3 regions of the Kitasatospora sp. NPDC056446 genome follow, and region 1 is predicted to be linked to each of the others. Evidence: riboswitches for the same ligand, from Rfam matches in the RefSeq annotation. Region 1 holds a riboswitch; each other region holds the start of a gene.
What was found. A riboswitch is a leader RNA that binds a small molecule or an ion and turns the genes downstream of it on or off. The one in region 1 is predicted to bind cyclic di-AMP.
Positions count from the first base shown of each region.

Region 2: another riboswitch for cyclic di-AMP. It lies ahead of ACFQ6N_RS06040 (hypothetical protein); the one in region 1 lies ahead of ACFQ6N_RS23735 (peptidoglycan DD-metalloendopeptidase family protein).
Region 3: another riboswitch for cyclic di-AMP. It lies ahead of ACFQ6N_RS24135 (NlpC/P60 family protein); the one in region 1 lies ahead of ACFQ6N_RS23735 (peptidoglycan DD-metalloendopeptidase family protein).

Region 1 is NZ_JBHTRF010000039.1:31,618-39,045, forward strand. It holds gene ACFQ6N_RS23710 (HipA family kinase) at 1-493, shown strand, start outside; gene ACFQ6N_RS23715 (DUF3037 domain-containing protein) at 490-906, shown strand; gene ACFQ6N_RS23720 (MarR family winged helix-turn-helix transcriptional regulator) at 1,065-1,520, shown strand; gene purB (adenylosuccinate lyase) at 1,632-3,062, shown strand; gene ACFQ6N_RS23730 (MFS transporter) at 3,086-4,621, opposite strand; cyclic di-AMP (ydaO/yuaA leader) riboswitch at 4,904-5,114, shown strand; gene ACFQ6N_RS23735 (peptidoglycan DD-metalloendopeptidase family protein) at 5,117-6,082, shown strand; gene ACFQ6N_RS23740 (APC family permease) at 6,680-7,428, shown strand, end outside.
Region 2 is NZ_JBHTRF010000006.1:58,894-66,321, forward strand. It holds gene ACFQ6N_RS06015 (TetR family transcriptional regulator) at 1-195, shown strand, start outside; gene ACFQ6N_RS06020 (PPOX class F420-dependent oxidoreductase) at 211-648, opposite strand; gene ACFQ6N_RS06025 (alpha/beta hydrolase) at 991-2,133, shown strand; gene ACFQ6N_RS06030 (phenolic acid decarboxylase) at 2,257-2,586, opposite strand; gene ACFQ6N_RS06035 (esterase/lipase family protein) at 2,880-4,142, shown strand; cyclic di-AMP (ydaO/yuaA leader) riboswitch at 4,412-4,578, shown strand; gene ACFQ6N_RS06040 (hypothetical protein) at 4,580-5,944, shown strand; gene ACFQ6N_RS06045 (hypothetical protein) at 6,016-6,675, opposite strand; gene ACFQ6N_RS06050 (IclR family transcriptional regulator) at 6,846-7,428, opposite strand, start outside.
Region 3 is NZ_JBHTRF010000040.1:37,299-44,726, forward strand. It holds gene ACFQ6N_RS24110 (Lrp/AsnC ligand binding domain-containing protein) at 1-20, opposite strand, end outside; gene ACFQ6N_RS24115 (rhomboid family intramembrane serine protease) at 62-844, opposite strand; gene ACFQ6N_RS24120 (hypothetical protein) at 1,046-1,309, shown strand; gene ACFQ6N_RS24125 (NYN domain-containing protein) at 1,619-2,929, shown strand; gene ACFQ6N_RS24130 (NlpC/P60 family protein) at 3,129-4,163, shown strand; cyclic di-AMP (ydaO/yuaA leader) riboswitch at 4,502-4,655, shown strand; gene ACFQ6N_RS24135 (NlpC/P60 family protein) at 4,666-5,802, shown strand; gene ACFQ6N_RS24140 (NlpC/P60 family protein) at 6,028-7,074, shown strand; gene ACFQ6N_RS24145 (hypothetical protein) at 7,251-7,428, shown strand, end outside.

The DNA of each region.
Region 1 (7,428 bases):
GCGGGCCAGCGGGGGGACCAACCTCGGGATGGCCTTCGTCAGCGGTGCGCTCAACTTCGACCCGCTCTGCTTCGAGGTGGACTCCGAACTCGCGGGCCAGGTGCTCTGGTTCGACGCGCTGATCGGCAATGTGGACCGGTCCTGGCGCAACCCCAACCTGCTGGTGGCGACCGGCGGGCTGCGCCTGATCGACCACGGCGCGAGCCTGATCTTCCACCACAACTGGCCGGGGGCCGGGGCCTGGGTGCGCCGCCCGTACGACGCCTCCGACCACGCGCTGCTGGCGGCCCGGCCGGACCTGGCCGCCGCCGACAAGGTGCTCGCGCCGCTCGCGGAGGCGGCGGTGGAGGCGGCCGTGGCGCAGATCCCCGACGTCTGGCTGACGGACGAGTCCGGCTTCGACTCGCCCGACGAGGTGCGCGCCGCGTACCTGGCCCAGCTGACCGGGCGACTGGCCGGTCCCCGTGACTGGCTTCCGGAGGTGTCCGCATGACCGGGTCGTCGAGGTCCGCGCTGCCGGCCACCGTCGAGCTGCACGATTACGAGTACGCCGTGATCCGGGCGGTGCCGAGGGTCGAGCGCGGCGAGTGCGTCAACGTCGGGGTGCTGCTGTACTGCCGGCAGAGCTCGCACCTGGCGGCCCGCACGCACCTGGACCAGGCGCGGCTGCTGGCGCTGGACCCGGTGGCGGACGTGCAGGGGGTGCGGCGGGCGCTGCACGGGATCGAGGCGGTCTGCCTGGGCGGCCCGCAGGCCGGTCCGGCGGCGGGGGACAGCCCGGGGCAGCGCTTCCGCTGGCTGACCGCGCCGCGCAGCGCGGTCGTCCAGCCGGGGCCGGTGCACACCGGGCTGACCGCCGACCCGGACGCCGAGCTGCGGCGGCTGTTCGACCAGCTGGTGCTCTGAGCGGGCGCCCGCAGGGGCGCCCGAGGGCCGGGTGGGGCGCGTGGGACGTGCGCGAGCGGGCGCGTGGGCGGGCGTGCGGGGCGGATGCGGGGCGGCTCGCCGACGGTTGCCCCGGTCAAAGCTTGAGTTGGTGAAGCACCTGGTCGTACGCTGACCCCATGGGTTCGACAGCGACGACGACCGTACCGACCAACGCCGAGCTGATGGAGGTGTTGGCCTCCGTCGGTGCCGCGTACTTCCAGGACTTCGCGGCGGCCGCGGCCCGGCACGGCCTCTCCTCCTCGCAGGCCAAGGCGCTGGGGGCGGTGCAGGAGCCGGTGCCGATGCGGGCGCTGGCCGGGCGCCTCGGCTGCGACGCGTCGAACGTCACCGGGATCGTGGACCGGCTGGAGTCGCTGGGCCTGGCCAACCGGGCGGCGGCGGCCGGCGACCGCCGGGTGAAGATCGTGGTGATCACGGCCGAGGGCCGCGAGATCCTCAACCGGATCCGGGGCGAGATGGCCCGCACCCACCAGGCCTTCGAGGCGATGACCGACGACCAGCGGATCGCCCTGCACTCGATCTGCTCGCAGGTCCTGCCGGTCCTGGCGGGCCGGACGCCCGGCGCCCAGTAAGGCGTGTCCGACACGCCCAGGCGCCGCGCCGACGGTCCGGCGGTGGGCCCCGACCGGGCCCACCCCATCCGCCGACGTCCGGCATGACCTCGGCTGTTACCCTTGCGAAGCGTGAGCGCGAAGCCCCAGATCCCCAATGTCCTGGCCTCCCGGTACGCCTCGGCGACCCTGGCCCAGCTGTGGTCCCCCGAGCACAAGGTGGTCCTCGAGCGCCACCTGTGGCTCGCCGTCCTGAAGGCCCAGCAGGACCTCGGCGTCGAGGTTCCCGCGACCGCCGTCGCCGACTACGAGCGGGTCGTCGACCAGGTCGACCTCGGCTCGATCGCCGCCCGTGAGCGGGTCACCCGCCACGACGTGAAGGCCCGGATCGAGGAGTTCAGCGAACTCGCCGGCCACGAGCAGATCCACAAGGGCATGACGTCCCGGGACCTGACCGAGAACGTCGAGCAGCTGCAGGTCCGCCAGTCGCTGGAGCACGTCCGCGACCGTACGGTGGCCGTGCTGGTGCGCCTGGCCAAGCTGTCGGCGCAGCACTCCGAGCTGGTCATGGCCGGCCGGTCGCACAACGTGGCCGCGCAGGCCACCACCCTGGGCAAGCGCTTCGCGTCGATCACCGACGAGCTGCTGGTCGCCTTCCGCCGCCTGGAGGAGCTGATCGCCCGCTACCCGCTGCGCGGGATCAAGGGCCCGGTCGGCACTGCCCAGGACATGCTGGACCTGCTCGGCGGCGACACCGACAAGCTGGCCGAGCTGGAGCGCCGGGTCGCCGGGCACCTCGGCTTCGAGAACGTGCTGACCAGCGTCGGCCAGGTCTACCCGCGCTCGCTGGACTTCGAGGTGCTCACCGCCCTCGTCCAGCTGGCCGCCGCGCCGTCCAGCCTGGCCAAGACCATCCGCCTGATGGCCGGCCACGAGCTGGTCACGGAGGGCTTCAAGGAGGGCCAGGTCGGCTCCTCCGCGATGCCGCACAAGATGAACACCCGCTCCTGCGAGCGCGTCAACGGCCTGGCCGTCATCCTGCGCGGCTACGCCTCGATGACCGGCGAGCTGGCCGGCGACCAGTGGAACGAGGGCGACGTCTCCTGCTCGGTGGTGCGCCGGGTCGCGCTGCCGGACGCGTTCTTCGCCTTCGACGGCCTGCTGGAGACCTTCCTGACCGTCCTCGACGAGTTCGGCGCCTTCCCCGCCGTGGTCGAGGCCGAGCTGGACCGCTACCTGCCGTTCCTCGCCACCACCAAGGTGCTGATGGGCGCGGTGCGCGCGGGCGTCGGCCGGGAGACCGCGCACGAGGTCATCAAGGAGCACGCCGTCGCCTCCGCGCTGGCGATGCGCGCGGGCGCCCGGGAGAACGAGCTGCTGGACCGCCTGGCCGCCGACGAGCGGATCCCGCTGGACCGGGCCGCGCTGGACGCGCTGCTGGCCGACCGGCTCTCCTTCACCGGTGCGGCCGGCGCCCAGGTCGCCGAGGTGGTCCGCCAGGTGGACGCCGTCGCGGCCGCCTACCCGGCGGCCGCCAAGTACGCTCCCGGCGACATCCTCTGATACGCCCGTGAGTTGACGCCGGGTCAGCTCGGCTTCGAGGGCCCTGCCACCGGACCGGTGGCAGGGCCCTCGTGCGTGTGGACGTGGCCCGGGTCGAGCGGCGGGGTGGTGCCGCAGCTCCACTCGCAGTCGGGCTCGGCCACCGGGTGGTCCTCGGGGGCGAGCACGTTGCCCCGGACGGTGGTGAAGGCGATCAGCCCGCCGGCGGCCAGCAGGCCCGCGCAGATCAGCATCGCGGTGTGGAAGGCGGAGTCGACCGAGGCCGGTACCCGGTAGGCGTCGCCGCTCAGCCCGGCCAGTGCCGGGAGGGCGGCCACCGCGAGCAGGCCGGCCGCGCGGGCGGCGGCGTTGTTGACCCCGCTCGCGATGCCCGCGTGCCGGACCTCGACGGCGGCCAGCACGGTGGCGGTCAGCGGTGCGACCAGCAGCGTCATCCCGCAGCCCATCACCGTGACGGCGGGCAGCACGTCCGCCCAGTAGGAGGAGTCCGGGCCGGTGCGCAGCATCAGCAGCACCCCGGCGGCGCACAGCAGCGGGCCGATCGTGAGCGGGATCCGCGGGCCGATCCGCTTGCCGAGCCGGCCGGCCCGCGCCGACAGCGCCAGCATCAGCACCGTGATCGGCACCAGCGCGAAGCCCGAGACCAGCGGCGAGAAGCCGGCGACGATCTGGAGCTGCACCACCAGGAGGAAGAAGACGCCGCTGAAGGCCGCGTACACGCAGAGGGTGACCAGGTTCACGGCGGTGAACAGCCGGGAGGAGAACAGGCCGAGCGGCAGCATCGGGTCGGGTGCGCGGCGTTCGACGGCCACGAACGCGGCGGCGAGCACCAGGCCGATCGCCCCGGTGACCCAGACCGCGGGGGACAGGCCCTCGCCGGCGGCGGTCAGCGCGTAGGTGACCGCGCCGAGCGCCAGTGCGGCGAGCACAGCGCCGAGCACGTCGAAGCGGCCGGACGCGCCCTTGTCCCGGCTCTCCGGCACCGATCTGGTGGTGACCGCGATCACGGCGGCCGCGAGCGGCAGGTTCAGCAGGAAGATCCAGCGCCAGCCGGGGCCGTCCACCAGCCAGCCGCCGAGGAAGGGGCCGACCGCGGCCGACACCCCGCCCAGGCCGGACCACAGGCCGACCGCGGCCGAGCGGTCGTCAGGGTGGAAGACCGCCTGGAGCATGGCGAGCGAGCCGGGGGTGAGCAGCGCGCCGCCGATGCCCTGGACGGCCCGGGCGGCGACCAGCACCTGGATGTTCGGCGCGGCGGCGCAGGCCGCGGAGGCGGCGGCGAACCAGACCACGCCGATCAGGAAGACCCGGCGCCGTCCGTAGCGGTCGCCGAGCGCGCCGCCGAGCAGGATCAGGCCCGCCAGGGTGAGCAGATAGGAGTTCAGCGTCCATTGGAGGGACGCCAGGGAGGCACCGAGATCGGTGCCGATGCGGGGCAGGGCGACGTTCACCACGGTGCCGTCGAGCATCGCCATGCTGGAGCCGAGCACGGTCGCCAGTAGTACCCAGCGACCCTGCGCGGTGCCCAGGCGCAGGGTGCCGGCCTCGGAGGTGGCCACGGCCCGATCCTGCGCCTCCCGAGGCGTACGTGACAAGGGTCACCGGTGGGTGTGTCGGTGGCGTGCGGTGCGTGAGCGGGCGACTGCGCGGCGGCGTCGACTTCGGCGCAGGGTCGTGGATCAGTGGCGGGGGGTGAATGGGTTGTGTACGCACTGTGCGGGCCGGTATCCGGAGGGTGACGGTGACCAGGGAGATGGTTGCCGATTCAAGAGATCGACATTGCTTCACCCGAACGGATGGGTTTTAGTTCAGCGACCGCCCGGCCAGTCCGGACGGATCCGCCGGGTGGAACGCCGAATCCTGCCGCTGCCCGGTGGTTCGATCTGAACTCTGTACGGCAGGAGCGGGGGACCCACAGGTAAGTCGCCGGACCGGAGTTCGCGCCTCAGGGCGCGGGCGTCCAGGACCGGCTTGGGGTGAAGCCGCACATGCGGCCGGGCAACTCCAGCCCGAACCCGACAGCTCACCTCGCAGGCGTCGGAGAGGAAAATTCCATGCCTGCACAGGCTCGTCGTATCGCCCTGCCCCGCGCCGCCCGGATCGGCATCGCCACCGCTGTGACCGGTGTCTCCTTCGCCCTTCCGCTGGTGACCGCGATCAGCGCCCAGGCCCACACCGCCCCGGCCCCCGCCGCCGCCTCCGCGCCGGCGGCCCAGGCCGCCGCGCCGGCCCCGGCCGCCTCGGCCGCCTCGGCCGAGAGCTACCGCGTCGTCAGCGGGGACACCCTGTCCAAGATCGCCGACGCCCGGAACGTCCAGGGCGGCTGGCACGCGCTGTACGAGCAGAACCGCTCGCTCGTCGGTGCCGACCCGAACCTGATCTTCCCGGGTCAGCAGCTCGCGCTCGCCGGCCACGCCGCCGCCCCGGCTGCTCCGGCCGCCCCGGCGAAGCCCGCCAAGCCGGCCGCGCCGGTCACCCAGGCCGCCGCCGCCAAGCCGCAGGCCCAGGTCCAGGTCCAGACCGAGGCCGCCAAGCCGTCCGCCCAGGTGCAGACCCAGGTTCAGACCGCGGCCCCGGCCCCGGCCGTGACCGCCGTCCCGGTCGCCGCCAGTGCCGCCTTCGTCGCGCCGCTGGCCAACCCGAAGCTGGGCACCGCCTACGGCGTGGCCGGCTCGATGTGGGCCTCCGGCCACCACACCGGCCAGGACTTCGTCGCCTCCACCGGCACCCCGCTGCGCGCCGTCGGCAACGGCGTCGTGGTCAAGGCCGGCAACGGCGGCGCCTACGGCAACGAGGTGGAGATCAAGCTCGCCGACGGCCACTACGCCGAGTACGCGCACCTCTCCTCGATCGGTGTGACGATCGGTCAGTCCGTCACCGTCGGCCAGCAGATCGGCCTCTCCGGCGCCACCGGCAACGTGACCGGCCCGCACCTGCACTTCGAGATCCGCAACGGCTCGGAGTACGGCTCGGACATCGACCCGGTCGCCTACCTGCGCGCCCACGGCGTCGCGCTCTGACCCTCCGGGGTCTCAGGAACCACCGCTGCTGCGGAGCGAATCGGTCCTCCGGGATGGTCATGTCGGGTGACCGCTCGACCGGGTGACCGCCGCGCGGCGGACATGGGCGCGGGACACGCCCAGGCCGGCCCGGCTCGCGGGACATACCCCCTCGCGAGCCGGGCCGGCCACTGCCGTTTCCGGGGCGTCCGGTCGTTCGAGGCCGGCTCCGGGCGGTCGAACATGGCGTCAACTCTGCCGTCAGGCAGCGGGGTTGTCGGATGATCCGCGCCTTGCGGGGCGCCTGGCGGCACCCGATGCTTTCGGCAGTCAGCGCCCGGCCGGTCCGGCGGGCGGGAGAGCCGGGGCAGGCGAGGAGGCCGGATGGCCGTCCGGGGCGAGGGCGTGGTCGGGGGCCGGTCGGGGAAGCCGCCGGGGACGGGGCCGTCGGGGAAGCGGCCCGGCGGGGATCCCGCGTCGGCGGGGGAGGCGGCGGACGGCGCTGGTCCGGGGGAGGCGGGGACGCCGGCCACGGCGGACGGCGCGGAGGCGGTGGGGGGCGCGGCGGCGGTGGACCGGCTGAAGGCGGGCTCGGTCGGCCTGGTCGGCGTGGTGTTCATGGCCGTCGCCACCGCCGCCCCGATCACCGCGATGACCGGCAACCTGCCCATCGTCGTCGGCCAGGGGAACGGCGTCGGCGCGCCCGCCGCGTACATCGTGGCGACCGTCGTGCTCACGGTGTTCTCGATCGGGTACGTGGCGATGGCCCGGCACATCACCGCGGCCGGGGCGTTCTACGGGTACGTCTCGCACGGGCTGGGGCGGGTCGCCGGGATGGCGTCGGGGCTGCTCGCGCTGCTCGCGTACATCGTCTTCGAGGCCTCGGTCCTCGGCTTCTTCGCGTACTCGCTGCGCGGGCTGGTCCGGGCCCAGGTGGGGGTGGATCTCGGCTGGGGCTGGTACGCGCTGTTCGGACTGGTCGTGATCGGGGTGACGGGCTGGTTCGACCTGCATCTGACGACGGGGGTGCTCGGGGTCGCGCTGGTGCTGGAGGTCGCGGTGCTGGGCGCGGTCTCGGTGGCGGTGCTGTGCTCCGGCGGCGGGCCGGACGGGATCGTCGGGGCGGCCGTGAACCCGCTGAACGCGCTGAAGGGGGTGGGGAGTTCGGGGGCGGAGGCGGCCGGGCTCGGACTGTTCTTCGCGTTCTGCTCCTGGGTGGGCTTCGAGTCGACCGCGATGTACGGCGAGGAGTCCCGGGACCCGAAGCGGGTGGTGCCGAGGGCGACCCTGGTGTCCGTGGTCGGGGTCGGGCTGTTCTACGTCTTCGTGTCCTGGATGATCGTCTCCGGCAACGGGGTCCGGCACGC
Region 2 (7,428 bases), on a different contig from region 1:
TGTCCGGCGGGGGTCGACCCGCTGGAGATCCGGCTGGCCGCCGCCGCCGCGACCGCGGCGATCCGGGTGGCTCTGGAGCAGTGGGCCTCCTCCGACGCCCCCGTCGGGGGAGGCCCGGGCTCCCCGCAGGACCTGGGGGCGCGCTGCATGCGCGAGCTCACGGCCGGGCTGCGGCTCTGGGAGCGGGTGGCCTGAGCCCGGGGCGGGGGATCAGCCGAGCCGGCGGGCGGCGGCCGGCAGGGGCTCGACCCCCACGACCCGGCGGATCCGGGTGGGCTCGATGAAGACGCTGACCCGCCGCTCGCCCGGGATGAGCCACTCGTAGCGCTCCACGCCGAGGTACTTCCGTGCGAGGCGGTCCATCTGTCGGCCGGCCTCGTCGCCGGTCACGAACTCCACGGCCCGGCCGTGGATCTGGACGCGGTCGAACGGGTCGGCCGGGTCCGCGTGGGAGAGGCAGACGCGAGGGTCGTGGCGCAGGTTCCGTTCCTTGACCCGGCCGATGGTGGTGTTGAAGAACACCCGGTCGCCCTCCAGGTCCACCCACATCGGGGTGACGTGGGGGGCTCCGTCCGCCCCGGTCGTCGCCACGTACCAGATCCTCGGCTCGCGCACCCGTTCCCTGGTCTCCGCCGTCCAGCCGCCCATCGGCCGCCTCCTCTGTCGGTTCGCGCCGGACCGTACCGGCCTGAACCGGTCTGTTCCCCGGCGGTCGACGGCCGAAGCCGAGGCCGGCGGCAGACGGCCGATGGTCAACGGCGGACAGGCGACAGGTAACAGATGGCAGAGTTCGAAATCTGTTATCTGTCATCTGTTTGCTGAACCCCGTCAGCTGTCAGCCGCCCCTCCCCGCAACCTCCCAGCCGTCGTCAGCGTTCTCCCAGCTGGCGTTAGGGTTGGTCCTCGCGCCCTGGAGGGGGAACCGGGGTGACCACCTCGGATGTCCCCAGCCGAGGGGACTGGAGTTCGAGGCGTGGGAGCAAGTAGGACATGGGTCTGACGAGCCACAAGGTGCTGGCGCTGACCGCACTGATGGCCATCGTGGTGATGGGGGGCACGGTCTGGCTCTGGCCCCGACTTGCCAGGAAGACGTGGCAGGCGGTGCTGGGCCGGATCGGCGCGCTGTTCGCCACCCAGCTTGCGGTGCTCGCCGCACTCGGCTTGGTGGCGAACAACTACTTCGCCTTCTACAGCAGTTGGGACGACCTGCTGGGCACCGGCAGTACCGGCCCGGTGGTGATCCACAACAAGGCGGACGCCTCCGGACGCCTCCTGGTGGAGACGATCGGCCAGGCCTCGGTCAAGGGCGGCGGCGCGATGGGCCGTGAGCCCAGCCAGTCCGGGGAGATCCGCAAGGTCCGGATCGACGGCGCCGTGAGCCGGCTGTCCACCGAGGGCTACGTCTACCTGCCGCCGCAGTACTTCCAGCCGGAGTACGCGCACAGGCAGTTCCCGGCCGTGATCGTCAGCACCGGCTTCCCGGGGATCGCCGAGAACCTGATCACCCGGTTCAACTACCCGGGCGCGGCGCTCAAGCTGCTGCAGGAGGGCCGGATGCAGCCGACCGTGATGATCCTGATGCGCCCGTCACCCGCGCTGCCGCAGGACACCGAGTGCGAGGACATCCCGAACGGCCCGCAGTCCGACACGTACTTCACCAAGGACGTGCCCTCGGCGATCCAGGCCAGCTTCCGGGTCTCGTCCGACCCGCAGGCCTGGGCCTTCATGGGCAACTCGACCGGCGGCTACTGCGCGCTCAAGCTGGCCATGCGCCACCCGGACGTGTTCCCGACCGCCGTCGCCCTCTCCGCCTACTACGACGCCGCCGACGACCCGACCACCGGTGACCTCTTCGGCGGGAGCAAGCAGCGCCGCGACGAGGCCAACCTGATGTGGCGCCTGAAGAACCTGCCGTCGCCGAACGTGTCGGTGCTGCTGGCCGGCACCAAGAAGGGCGACGGCGACTACCGCAGGGAGACCGAGGCGTTCGTCGAGGCGGCGCAGAGCCCGATGAAGGTCTCGTACAGCATGCTGGAGAACGGCGGCCACAACTTCGAGACGTGGAGCGCGCTGCTGCCGTCCTCGCTGGAGTGGCTGTCCGATCACCTCAAGGTGCCGAACCCGGCCGCCTGACAGCGACGCCCGAAACGTACGGGACCCCCGGAGTCGACACTCCGGGGGTCCCGTCGTCACACGGCGTTCAGGGCGTTCGGCCGAGGGCGCTCGGCTCAGGCCGCCCAGCCGGGGCCGTTCGGCTCAGGCCACGCGCTCCAGCGTCCCGGTGTGCAGCTGGCCGACCCGGCCGCCCTCGCCCTCGAAGGTCCAGAAGGCCCGGACGGTCAGCTGCCTGAGGTCCATCACATGGCTGACGGTGATCCCGCTCTGCTCCGTCCAGCTGACGAAGTAGACCTCCGGCGCGACCTCGGCGACGTGCAGCCGCACGTCCTCCCACTGGCCCGCGGACTCGCCGAGGCCCTCCCAGCGCAGCCGGGTGCCGTCGGCCGAGTAGGTGTTGCGGAACGCCGCGCCGTTGTCGGCCCGGAAGACGTAGGTACGGCCGGCGAAGGCGGGCAGGGGCGCGGTCATGGCTGGGCGGGGCCTCGTTTCTGGGCTAGGCGCTTCCGGGTTCGGCGCTCTTGTGCACTGCGGAAGATGTCGGACCCCCAATTTATCCGACCGGGTGCACTCGGTCCGACCTTTGCCACGGTACGGTCCGCCATCGTGCCGTCCGCCGGGGTGTGCGACCGGCACATGGGCACCCGGAGTGCGCCGGTCCTACCGTCCGGCCCATGAGACCAGCCCCCACGAGACCGGCCCCCGCACGGCACGTTCCCGCACGGCACGTCCCCATGCGACGTACCCCCACGAGACGTACCCCCATGCGACGTATCCGCACGCGGCGCGCCCCCACCGCGCTCGCCGTCGTCCTCCTGAGCCTCGCCGCCCTCCTCCTCGGCACCCCCGCGAGCCGGGCGGCCACCGCCTCCCTCACCCTGGAGGCCGCCTTCCCCGCCCCTGGCAACGGCTGGGCCAAGGTCGAGCGCTACCTCGACACCACCCCCGGCTTCCGCACCGAGCAGTTCCCGTCCGACGGGCGCGGCGACCAGGACGGCGCCCGGCGGACGTACTTCGGCACCGGCGAGCCCTCCTCCGGCCGCTTCCTGCTCTACTCCGCCGCCGGCTGGGACACCGGCGGCCGCGCGACCCCCGTCCTGCTGGTCCACGGCGCCAACGACAACGCCGACCGGGCCTGGGCGAACCCGGGGGAGTCCGGCGCCTGCGGCGCGGCCTCCTGCCCGTCCACCGGTCTCGCCCAGTACCTCGCCGGTACCGGCCACCGGGTCTTCGCCGTCGGCTTCGCCCACAAGCACGGCGACAACCTGCTCCAGGCGCAGGCCGTCGGCGACGCGATCGCGCTGATCCGGGCCCGCCTCGGGGTGCCCCAGGTCGACGTGGTGGCCTGGAGCAAGGGCGAGGTCGCCGCCCGGGCGTACGTGTCCTCGGTGCGGCCGTCGTGGGGGAGGGCGTACGCGGGCGACGTGCGCCGCCTGGTCACGCTCGGGGGGCCGAACGGCGGGCTCGACTACGTGTACGCGCACGGCTGGTCCTTCGACCTCGCCACCTGGCCGGCCTGCGGCGGCAGCGCCAACGCGCCGTCCCCGCACCTGTACATGACCTGCTACGGCACGTACACGGCGCAGCCCTGCCTCGGCGTGCTGCCGACCGGCGGGTACGACTGCTACCCGGGCCAGCGCCAGCTGCTCGCCCGCTGGGACGGGAAGTACGGGGTGGACACCACCGCCCAGGACTGGTGGACCACCTACTACGGCGGCCAGGGCTTCTACACCTCCGGCCAGGGCATCCAGGCGGCGATCGACGCGGGCTCGCTGATCGCCCCGCTCCAGCAGGCCGGGATCCCGCCCGCGGTGCGCACCTACCTGCTGGCGGGCGGGTCGGCCGACATCCCGGGCGTGCTCGACGAGAACCGGGGCCCGAGCGACGGGATCGTCTTCACCGCGAGCGCCCTGGACACCACCGGTATCGCGACGGTCGGCGGCACCCGGCTGCTGAGCGGCCTCAACCACCTGGAGCTGGCCTGGGCGCCGGAGGCCGAGAGCCAGGTCGACGCCTGGCTGGGCTGAGGCCGCTCCGCCGAGCCGAACCGAGGCCGAGCCGCACCGACGCCGACGCCGACACCGAGCCGCACCCCACCGCACCGAACCGCTCCACCGGCGCGCGCGAAGTGATCAACTCGGCCGCCACGCAGTGTCGTTGATCGACACCACTGTGAGCTGTGCGACAACCGGCCCGAGACAGTTGTCCGTTCACGTACGGCCTGCCTAGCCTGCAACGGTCGTCCGCCCCCGCGGACCCCGCCGCCGGGACGCCTAGTCCTGTCCACCCGTCGGCGGGTCACCGAGCACCACAGCGGACAGGAGCGGGGGAACCAAGGTCGGCGCCCGGCCCGTGCGCAACCGTGTACGGGCCGAGGCTAGGGGTGAAGCCGCTCCACAGGCGGCCGGGCCAACTGCAGCCCGAACCCGACAGCTAACCTCGCCGGCGTCGCAGAGGTCCTCTCATGCCCCAGCCTGCCGCCCGGCGCCGCGCGCCGCGCCACGCCCGTCCGACCCACCGCGGCCGCAACGCCGCCTTCGCCGCCACCGGGGCGCTCGCCATCAGCGGCGCCGGCCTGCTCGGACTGCCGTCCGTCACCGGTGCCCAGGCCGCCACCGCGCCCACCGTCACCCAGGACCGCCTCGCCCCCGCCGCCATGGTCGCGGGCAAGGCCACCACCGCGTCGCTCGCCCTGCACTCCTCGGCCTGCTTCACGGCGAAGACCGTCGGCGTGGGCGTGCGCGACGCGCGCGGCACCAACCTCGACTTCCCCGGCAACGCCTCCAACGTGCAGATCTGCCCGAGCGGAGTGAACTTCACCAGCGGTGCACGCACCCTGCCCGCCGGGACGTACACCCAGTTCGGCTTCTGGCAGGACCTCGGCGGCGCCTGGCACAACCTGCCCTCGCAGCAGCTGGTGGTCTCGGCCACCGGCACCCCGACCCCGACCCCGACCCCGACCCCGACGGCCACTCCCACCCCCACCCCGGCGCCGACCAAGACCGCCACCCCGGCCCCGAAGCCCACCGAGACGCCCACCGCGACGCCCAGCCCCACCACAGCGCCCAGCCCCACCACGGCCCCCAGCCCCAGCCCGAGCGCCACCGCGAGCCCGAGCACCCCCGCGCCGTCCTCCCCGGTCGCCGGCAAGTCGCTGACCTGGTCCGACGAGTTCAACGGCCCGATCTCCTGGGGCCAGCGCTGGGTCGGCGACAAGAGCACCTCGTACAAGTACGGGAACCACAACCCGGACGACAACAAGCTGGACTGGCTGAACAAGAACAACGTCAGCGTCGCGAACGGGGTCGCCACCTTCACCGCCACCCCCGGCGGCCCGACCCTGGAGAACGGCAAGCAGTCCTGGAACACCGGCTTCCTGACCACGGAGGGCTCCAGCGAGGGCTTCCAGGTCAAGACCGGCGACTACGCCGAGACCCGGGTCAAGCTGCCCGCCGGCACCGGTGCCTGGCCGGCCCTGTGGACCTGGAAGAACGGCAACGGGGAGATCGACTCCTTCGAGTACCACCCCGACAACCCGAACCTGCTGGAGCTGACCAACCACGTCAACCCGGGCACCCCGAAGTACTACACCGACGCGAGCGCCGTCGCGAAGGACCAGTGGGTGACCATCGGCACCTACTACGGCGCCAACTCGGTGGACTGGTACGTCAACGGCGTCAAGGTCCACTCGGACGGCAAGGGCGTGGGCGCCAACTGGTCGGCGTACCTGATCCTCAACCTCTCGGTGTGCGCCGGGCAGTACCACCCCGCGCCGCAGGGGACCGCCCCGATCACCATGGCCGCCGACTACGTCCGCGTCTACCGCTAGGCCCCGCGCCCTCGTGGCCGGGGAGGACGGCCCTTTCCCGGACCGGCCGTCCTCCCCGGTGCCGTCCGCGTTCAGGAACCGGCAGCCGTCTCGACGACCCTGATGTCGAACGGCTGCCGGTTGTTGTCCCCGTCCCGGTCGTCCGCGCTGCGCACCGCGACCGAGCCGCCGACCAGCGTGCCCAGCGGCAGGTCGGGGGAGAGCAGGACCGGGACGAGCGCGGTCGCGCTGCGCCCCTCCTTCAGCCCGGGGCCGAAGACGCAGCGCACCTGCCGGCCGTGCTCCGCGACCTCGCAGTCCTCGGGGAAGTACGGGCCCTCGGGGGTGACGCCCTTCGGCAGGGTGACCACCACCGTGAAGGGCGAGGCGGTGGTGTCCGGGCCCCGGTTGGCGACGAAGGCGTGGATGGTGGTGGTCTCGCCGGGCGGCGCCGGGTCCGGGTCGAGCCGGATCACCTCCAGGTCGGAGTCGGACGGCGCGGCGACCACGACGGGCAGGGTGGACGCCCCGACCACCGCCGGCAGGACGGACGCCTCGGGCGCGCCCGGCGCGACGACCTCCACCGTCGGGCGGGGTTCCGGCTGCCGGAGGGCCCAGGACGGGCCGGTGGCCAGTACCGCCACGGCGCAGCCCGCCGCCACGGCGGCCACCGCCGCGACCGTCCCGCCCGTGCCGAACCTCCTGTGCCTGGTGCCGAACCGTACGGTGTCGCGCACTCCCTGGTGCTCCATGCCGTTCACCCTGCCCTCGTGCCGGCCGTCCGCGCCGTCGCGGACCGCGTCCGCACCAGGGTGGCCGGGCGTCGTCGGGACGGGCGCGCAACCCGCCCGGCGTCCGCCCGAACGGCGGACGCCGGGCGGCCTTCCGGCCTCTCCTGGCGGCACCGGAGGTTGACGTTTCGTCAGGGAGCGAGGACCTGCCCGAGCCGGGTCGCGATCTCGTGCATCACCGGCACCAGCGAGGCGGCCCCGGCCTGTTCCTCCAGGGCCCTGATGCGGGCCTCCGGTCCGGAGACCGAGAGCGCGGTGGGCGTCGGCGCGCCCGGGACGGCGAGCGCGATGCAGCGGACGCCGATCTCCTGCTCCTGGTCGTCGACCACGTAGCCGCGCTCGCGCGCCTCGGCGAGCTGGCGCATCAGCTCCTGCGGGTCGGTGACCGTGTACTCGGTGTGCGCGGGCAGCGGGTTGGGGCCGAGCACGGCGCGCGCCTCGTCCTCGGGGAGCTGGGCGAGCAGCGCCTTGCCGACGCCGGTGCAGTGCGGCTGGACCCGCCGCCCGACCTCGGTGAACATCCGCATCGAGCGCCGCGACTGCACCTGCCCGACGTACACCACCTCGCCGCCCTCCAGCACCGCCAGGTTGGCGGTCTCGCCGGTGGCCTCCATGAGTTCGGCCAGGTAGGGGCGGGCCCAGCTGCCGAGCAGCCGGCCGGAGGTCTCGCCGAGCCGGATCAGCCGGGGGCCGAGGGTGTAGCGGCGCGCGGTG
Region 3 (7,428 bases), on a different contig from region 1:
AGGACGATGGCGGTGATCACTTTTCGGGCTCCTTTGTGGGGTGCCGCCAGCGTATCGGGCGTCAGGCCGGGCGTCGCGAGGGGTGGCGGACGACGGTGCAGCCGAACAGGAAGCCGGCCGAGAAGCCGATCACGTGGACCAGGTAGGCCACCCCCGGGCCCGCCGAGTGCACCGACCACCACTGGAGCGCGAACCAGAGGCCGAGCACCAGCCAGGCCGGGAAGCGCAGCGGCAGGAAGAACAGCAGCGGGACGAGCGTCGTCACCCGCGAGCGCGGGTGGAAGCGCAGGTAGGCGCCCAGGACGGCGGAGATCGCGCCGGAGGCTCCGATGAGCACCCGGGTGGAATCCGGCGAGTGCGCCTCGGCGAGCGCGAAGCCGTACGTGGCCAGGCTGCCGGCGGCCAGGTAGAAGAGGGCGTACCTGGCCCGGCCGAGCCGCCGTTCGACGGTGGGGCCGAAGACGTGGAGGAAGAGCAGGTTGCCCAGCAGGTGCAGCCAGCCGGCGTGCAGGAAGAGGCCGGTGAGGACGGACAGCGCCGGGTGCTTGCCCGGGGTCGGGGCGGCCGGGCAGCCCGGGACGGGGTCGGGGGCCTCGGCCAGCTGTCCGGCGGTCAGCGGCCGTCCGGCCAGCAGCTCGGCCGGGACGGCGCCCCAGCGCTGCTCGTACCGCTGCTCCGCGCAGACCCGGGCCTGCCCGGTGCCGTACAGCGGGTTGAGCCCGGCGGCCGGGCCGAGCAGGAACACCAGGGTGTTGACCGCGATCAGGGCGTAGGTGACCGCCGGGGCGGGCACCTGCGGCCGGCCGCCCCGCGCGGCAGTGTGGTCGGGGGCCGCGAGCGCCATGCGGCCAAGCATCCCTCCGGGCGCCGCAGGTGACACGGCGGTTTACGGCAGGTGGACTAGCCCTGGTATTCCGCTGACCGGTGGTCGCGGCGGTTGCCCCAGGCAATAGGCTTGGGGCGGGCATTCCCGCCTCCCGCCGCCGACGCCGGGGCTCCGGGGGGAGCGCCTGGCCCACACAGGGACCACCCGAGAGGACCCCCGATGACCGTCCCCGCCCTGACCGCCGAGACGCGCTGGCGCTGCACCCTGTGCGGCAACCTGACCCGCTTCGACGTGACCCGCACCGCCCGGGTGACCGAGTTCCTGCACTTCGACCTGGCCGGCGACTCCAAGGTCGAGGAGACCGAGGTGCTCAGCGAGACCGTCGAGTCGGTGCGCTGCCGCTGGTGCAACGCGGTGGACCAGGTCGAGCTGGTGGCCCGTCCGGGGGCCGAGGACGCCGAGGCCCCGACCGGCCAGGGCTGACCCCGCCGGTGCGGCGGGCGGTGCGCGGCGCGCCCGTCCGCCGCACGGGACAATCGATACGCAGACAAGACGCACGGGGCGTGACGACTGGGGGAAGTCGCGGCCGTACCCCGCTGAACCAGGATCGGAGCCGAGGACGTGGTGGACGCAGCGAAGGAGCCCGGCGAAGCGCAGGGACTTCGGCCCGCTGCGCAGGCGCCGGAGGCCGGGACGGACCCGGCGGGGAGCGCCGGCCCGGGAGCGGTCGAGGCGTCGGCCGCACCGTCCGACCCCTCCTCCGACGCCGAGGGGTCCGCACCTGAGCGCGCCGTGGAGAAGCTGGACCGGCCGCTGCCCGAAGGGGTGCGCCGGCGCGTGGTCGGGCTGGCCTCGGACGCGCTGGGAGGGCTGCCGCCGGGCGAGCTCCCGCAGAGCCTGCGCCAGTACGTCAAGTTCACCCCCGCGCGGCGGGCCAAGTACGCGGCCACCGCGCTGGCGGCGGCGCTGGAGGCCGAGCCGGCCTTCCGGGTGCGGATAGCGGAGCGGCTGCGGCTGGGGCAGCCCGACCTGGTGCGGGCGCTGGAGTCGGGCAGCGTCCCGGGCGCCGCCGATCCGATGGATGTCGCGGCCGCCGCCTACCTGGTGCGCTCGACGGGCTGGAGCCGGCTGGTCGCCGAGGCGGGCGAGGAGGCCGAGCGGGCCGGCGCCGAGGACGCGGCCGCGGAGGCGACCCGGCTGGTGGAGAAGCTCCAGTCGGAGCTGGCCGAGGTCCGGGCCGCCGCCCGGGCGGACCTGGAGCGGCAGCGCACGGAGTCGGAGAGCGTCCGGCGGGAGGCCGAGTCGCTGCGCAAGAAGGTGCGTTCGCTGGAGAGCGACACCCGCCGCGCGCAGGCCGAGACGCGCCGGGTGGCCGGCGAGCTGGAGGCGCTGAAGGCCCAGGGCGCGGCCGAGCGCGGCGCGGCCGAGGTCGAGGCGCGGCGGCTCAGGCACCGGGTCTCCGAGCTGGAGACGGCCGCCGAGCAGGGCCGCCGGTCGGCCCGTGAGGGGCGCAGCGTCGAGGACATGCGGCTGCGGCTGCTGCTGGACACCGTCCTGCAGTCGGCGCAGGGCCTGCAGCGGGAGCTGGCGCTGCCGGTCTCGCAGATCCGCCCGGCGGACCTGGTGGAGGCGGTGGTGCCGGGGGCGGCCTCGCCGCACGACGTGGCGCGGCGCGGGCTGGCCGAGGACGATCCGGCGCTGCTGGACCAGCTGCTGGCGATCCCGCAGGTGCACCTGGTGGTGGACGGCTACAACGTGACCAAGACCGGCTATCCGGCGCTGCCGCTGGAGCAGCAGCGGATCCGGCTGCTGGGCGGGCTGGCGATGCTGGCCCAGCGCACGCAGGCGGAGGTCACCTGTGTGTTCGACGGGCAGGACCTGGACGTGCCGGTGATGATGGCGCCGCCGCGCGGGGTGCGGGTACGGTTCAGTCGGACCGGGGAGACGGCGGACGAGCTGATCCGCCGTCTGGTGCGGGCCGAGCCGCAGGGCCGTCCGGTGGTGGTCGTGTCCACCGACCGGGAGGTCGCGGAGGGCGTGCGGAAGGCGGGCGCGCGCCCGGTGGCCTCGGTGCTGCTGCTGAACCGGCTGGCCCGGCCCTGAGGGTCGGCCGGGTGGAATGACGCCTGCTCAGAGGCGGTTCGGCGGCATTGTGCGGGTCCGGTGAAGCCGGTGGGGGAAACCGGGTTCACGCCTTCGGGGAGTAGCAAAACGGATAGATCTTCACTAGGGTCTGGCGTCAAACCTATATTCCGGAATGTCATCCGATCGGGTGAGTCCGTTGGAAGAAGGAGCCGGTCCCTTGGCATCCCACCGCCGTCCCAAGCAGCCGAGCCGCGCGCGGGTCTCCGTGCTCACCGCGGCCGCTGCGACCGCGGTCGCCCTCTCCGCCCAGGTGGCCGCGCACGCCGCGCCGCAGCCGAACAAGACCGACGTCAAGGCGCAGATCGACCAGCTCCAGGAGGAGCAGGAGCAGGCGGCGGAGAAGTACAACGGCGCCAAGGAGCGGGCGGACCAGCTGCGCAAGCAGGCCGACCAGCTCCAGGACCAGGTGGCCCGCGGCCAGGAGCAGATGACCCAGCTGCAGGTCGGCCTGGCCGAGGTGGCGGGGGACCAGTACCGCTCCGGCGGCATCGACCCGTCCGTCCAGCTGATGCTCTCCTCCGACCCGTCCGGCTACCTGGACAAGGCCTCCACCGTCCAGCAGGCCAGCACCACGCAGGCCGAGGCGCTCAAGTCGCTGCTGGACCAGCAGCGCCGGCTGGACCAGGAGAAGACCGAGGCCGCCACCGTGCTGGCCTCGCTCGACACCACCACCAAGGACCTGAACCAGTCCAAGGCGGACGTCAACACCAAGCTGAAGGCCGCCCAGGACCTGCTGAACTCGCTCAGCAGCGCCGACCGCAACGCGCTGAAGGCCCAGCAGGCGCAGGACGACCGCGCCTCGCGCGGCAGCGACCGGGTCGACCTGGGCAACCTGCCGCCGGCCAGCGGCTACGCGGCCACGGCCGTGGCCAAGGCGATGAGCAAGCAGGGCTCGCCGTACGTGTGGGGCGCCACCGGGCAGAACACCTTCGACTGCTCGGGCCTGATGGTCTGGGCGTACGGCCAGGCGGGCGTCTCGCTGCCGCGCACCTCGCAGGAGCAGGGCCACTACGGCACCGCGGTGACGCTGGCCACGGCCCAGCCGGGCGACCTGGTGGTCTACGGCGGCGACATGCACCACGTCGGGATGTACATCGGCAACGGCATGGTGGTCCACGCGCCGCACACCGGTGACGTGGTGAAGGTGATGAAGGCCGACGCGATGCCGATCAACACCATCCGCCGGGTCTGACGGCCCGACACGCCGCAGGGGCCGACCGGTCCTGTGATCCGCGCCACCCTCCGCCCTGGGGGGTGGTGTTCGGGTTTTCGAGTGTTTCGCGACCACTTCGTGAGACCTGATCAGCCTTGCGTAGGACCGTGGTCACGATCGGTCATTTTCACAAAAGAACTTGGGTAATCTTCCGTCTTTTTTCTGACAAGGATTTGAACCGATCACGGTTCAGTTACTAGGGTCGTGGTCCGAGCCACCGCACAGTCGATCACCCAGCCTGGGTGGCGGCGGTGGTTACCGCCGAGTTCGTGAGGCAGCGGGGCAGGTCGAAGCGACTGCCCGACAGGGGAGCCCAGCAGTCGGGGGCGCTGCGCAGCGGAGCCGGGGAACCACGTTCCTCCGGGGTGAATCGGCGCCAGGTCGGCCGTCTCGACGGCCGTGAGGCGTCGTAGGGCATGCTTCCGGCCCGAACCCGTCAGCTCACCCGGTAGGCGGACGTAGGAAGAAGGAGTCCGCCTTCGTGGCGTCCCATCGTCGTCCCAAGCCAGCAGGCCGCGCCCGCGTCTCCATCATGACCGGCGTCGCCGCCGCTGCCGTCGCCCTCTCCGCGCAGTCCGGCGCCCACGCCGACCCGCAGCCGACCAAGGACCAGGTCAAGGAGCAGGTCGACCAGCTCAACGAGCAGGCCGAGGTGGCGACCGAGCAGTACAACGCCGCCCAGGAGAAGCAGCAGACCCTGGAGAAGCAGGTCTCCGGACTGCAGGACCAGGTGGCCCGGCAGCAGTCCCAGGTGACCGACCTCCAGGGCGGCCTCGCCGAGATCGCCGGGGAGCAGTACCGCAACGGCGGCATATCCCCGACCGTCCAGCTGATGTTCTCGTCCAGCCCGGACAGCTTCCTCAACCAGGCCGGTGCGCTCAACCAGGCCGGTGACACCCAGAAGAACCAGCTGAAGCAGCTCCAGGAGCAGCAGCGCAAGCTCGACCAGGACCGCACCGAGGCCCAGGGCAAGCTCGCCGAGCTGGAGGCCACCACCCAGCAGCTCAAGGCCTCCAAGGACGACGTCCAGACGAAGCTCAAGGCCGCGCAGGACCTGCTCAACACCCTGACCGAGCAGGAGCGCCAGGCGCTGCGCGCGGCCGAGGAGAAGGCCGCCGCCGACGCCAAGGCCCAGGCCGACGCCGCGAAGGCCCAGCAGCAGGCCGCCGACCGCGCCTCGCGCGACAACAGCCGCACCGACCTGTCCGGCGGCTCCTCCGCGGCCGCCGCCAAGCCGGCCGCCCCCGCCCCCGTCGCCCCGGGCAGCTCGCGCGGCGCGGCCGCGCTGTCCGCCGCCGCCTCCAAGGTCGGCAGCCCGTACGTGTGGGGCGCCAGCGGCCCGAGCTCGTTCGACTGCTCCGGCCTGATGGTCTGGGCGTTCAACCAGGTCGGCGTCTCGCTCCCGCGCACCTCGCAGGAGCAGGCCCACGCCGGGACCCGGATCGGCACCGACCTGTCCCAGGCCCAGCCCGGCGACGTGCTGATCTTCTACGGGGACGCCCACCACGTCGGCATCTACGCCGGCAACGGCCAGGTGCTGCACGCGCCCAAGCCGGGCGCCTCGGTCCGCTACGAGGCCGTCAGCAACATGCCGCTGTCCGCCATCGTGCGGGTCTGACCCCACGCGGTACTTCCAGGCCCGGCCTTCCACCACGGAAGGCCGGGCCTGCGGCTTTGTCGGCGGATCGGGCTGATGTCCGATTACGGGTCAAATATTCGGGTCCGGAAGGGTTTGGACTCGCTTGCCCGGACTCGCTAACGTCTGCCACCGGACTCCCGCTCGACGGCCGCCCGCAGTGCGGCGGCGGTGGGTCCGCACCGCAGGATTGGAGCCGCTGCCGCCATGCCCGTGCACCGCCGTTCCCAACTGCTCGCCCGTGCGCTGGTGCTGACGGCGGCCGCGACCACCGCGCTGGGCGTCGCGACCGGGGGAAGCGCCCAGGCCGCCCCCGGCAGCCCCGACCCGGGCGACCGCAAGGACGTCAAGGCCCAGGTGGAACAGCTCTACGACGAGGCCGAGCAGGCGTCGGAGAAGTTCAACGCGGCGCAGGAGGCGCAGCACCGGCTCCAGGGCGAGACCACGATCCTCCAGGGCGAGATCGCCCTCGCGCAGGACCAGCTCAACCAGCTGCGCGGCGACCTGGCGACGGTGGCCGGGGCCGAGTACCGCGACGGCGGCATGACCCAGACCGCCCAGCTGATGCTGTCCCCCGACCCGGAGGGCTACCTCGCCCGCGCCCGCACCATGGGCCAGGCCTCGGAACGCCAGCAGGAGACGCTGCACGAGTTGGTCACCCGCCAGCGCCGGCTCGACCAGCGGCGCACCGAGACGGCCGGCAAGCTCGCCGAACTCGACCAGGCCCGCCACGCGCTCGCCGACAACAAGCAGCAGATCCAGCAGCGGCTGGCCAAGGCACAGAAGCTGCTCAACGGCCTGGGCGTCACCGAGCGGACCAGGATGGCCGCCCAGGACGCCCGGGACGCCGAGCAGCGGGCCACCCGCGGCACCGACCGGCTCGACCTGGGCACCGCCCCGCCCGCCTCCGAGCGCGGGGCGGCCGCGCTGGCCGCGGCGGTGCGGATGATCGGCTCGCCGTACGTCTACGGGGCCACCGGGCCCCGCGCGTTCGACTGCTCGGGTCTGATGTACTACAGCTGGCGGCAGGCCGGAGTGACCCTGCCGCGCACCTCGCAGGCCCAGGCGTCCGCCGGGCAGCGGGTCAACCTCTCCGAAGCGCGACCGGGAGACCTGGTGATCTTCTACCGGGACATGCACCACGTCGGCATGTACGCCGGCGGCGGGGTGATCGTGCACGCCCCGTACCCGGGCGCCAAGGTCCGCTACGAGAGCGTCAACGCCATGCCGGTGTCCGGGGTGGTCCGGCTCTGAGCACGCCGCCGCCGGGCCCCGCCGACCACGGCCCGGTCCACATACCCGGCCGGGCGCTGTCCCGCCGCGGCGCGCTGCTGCTCGCGGCCGGCGGGCTGGCCCAGCTGTCGCTGCCGCCGGCCGCCCCCGCCGCCCCGGCCCGGCCGGCCGCCGACCGGACCGCCGAGGCGGCCGCGGTGCTGGCGGAGCGGGCGCGCTCGCTGCCCGCCCGGTCGGGACTGCCGGTGGCCGAGGCGGTGTACCGCAACCTGGTGCTCGCGGCGGGCGGCGGGCCGGACCGGCTGACCGCCGCGGCCGACCTGGCGGTGCGGATCGCCGGGTACGACGAGTACCCCGTGGTGTACCCGCGCCGGA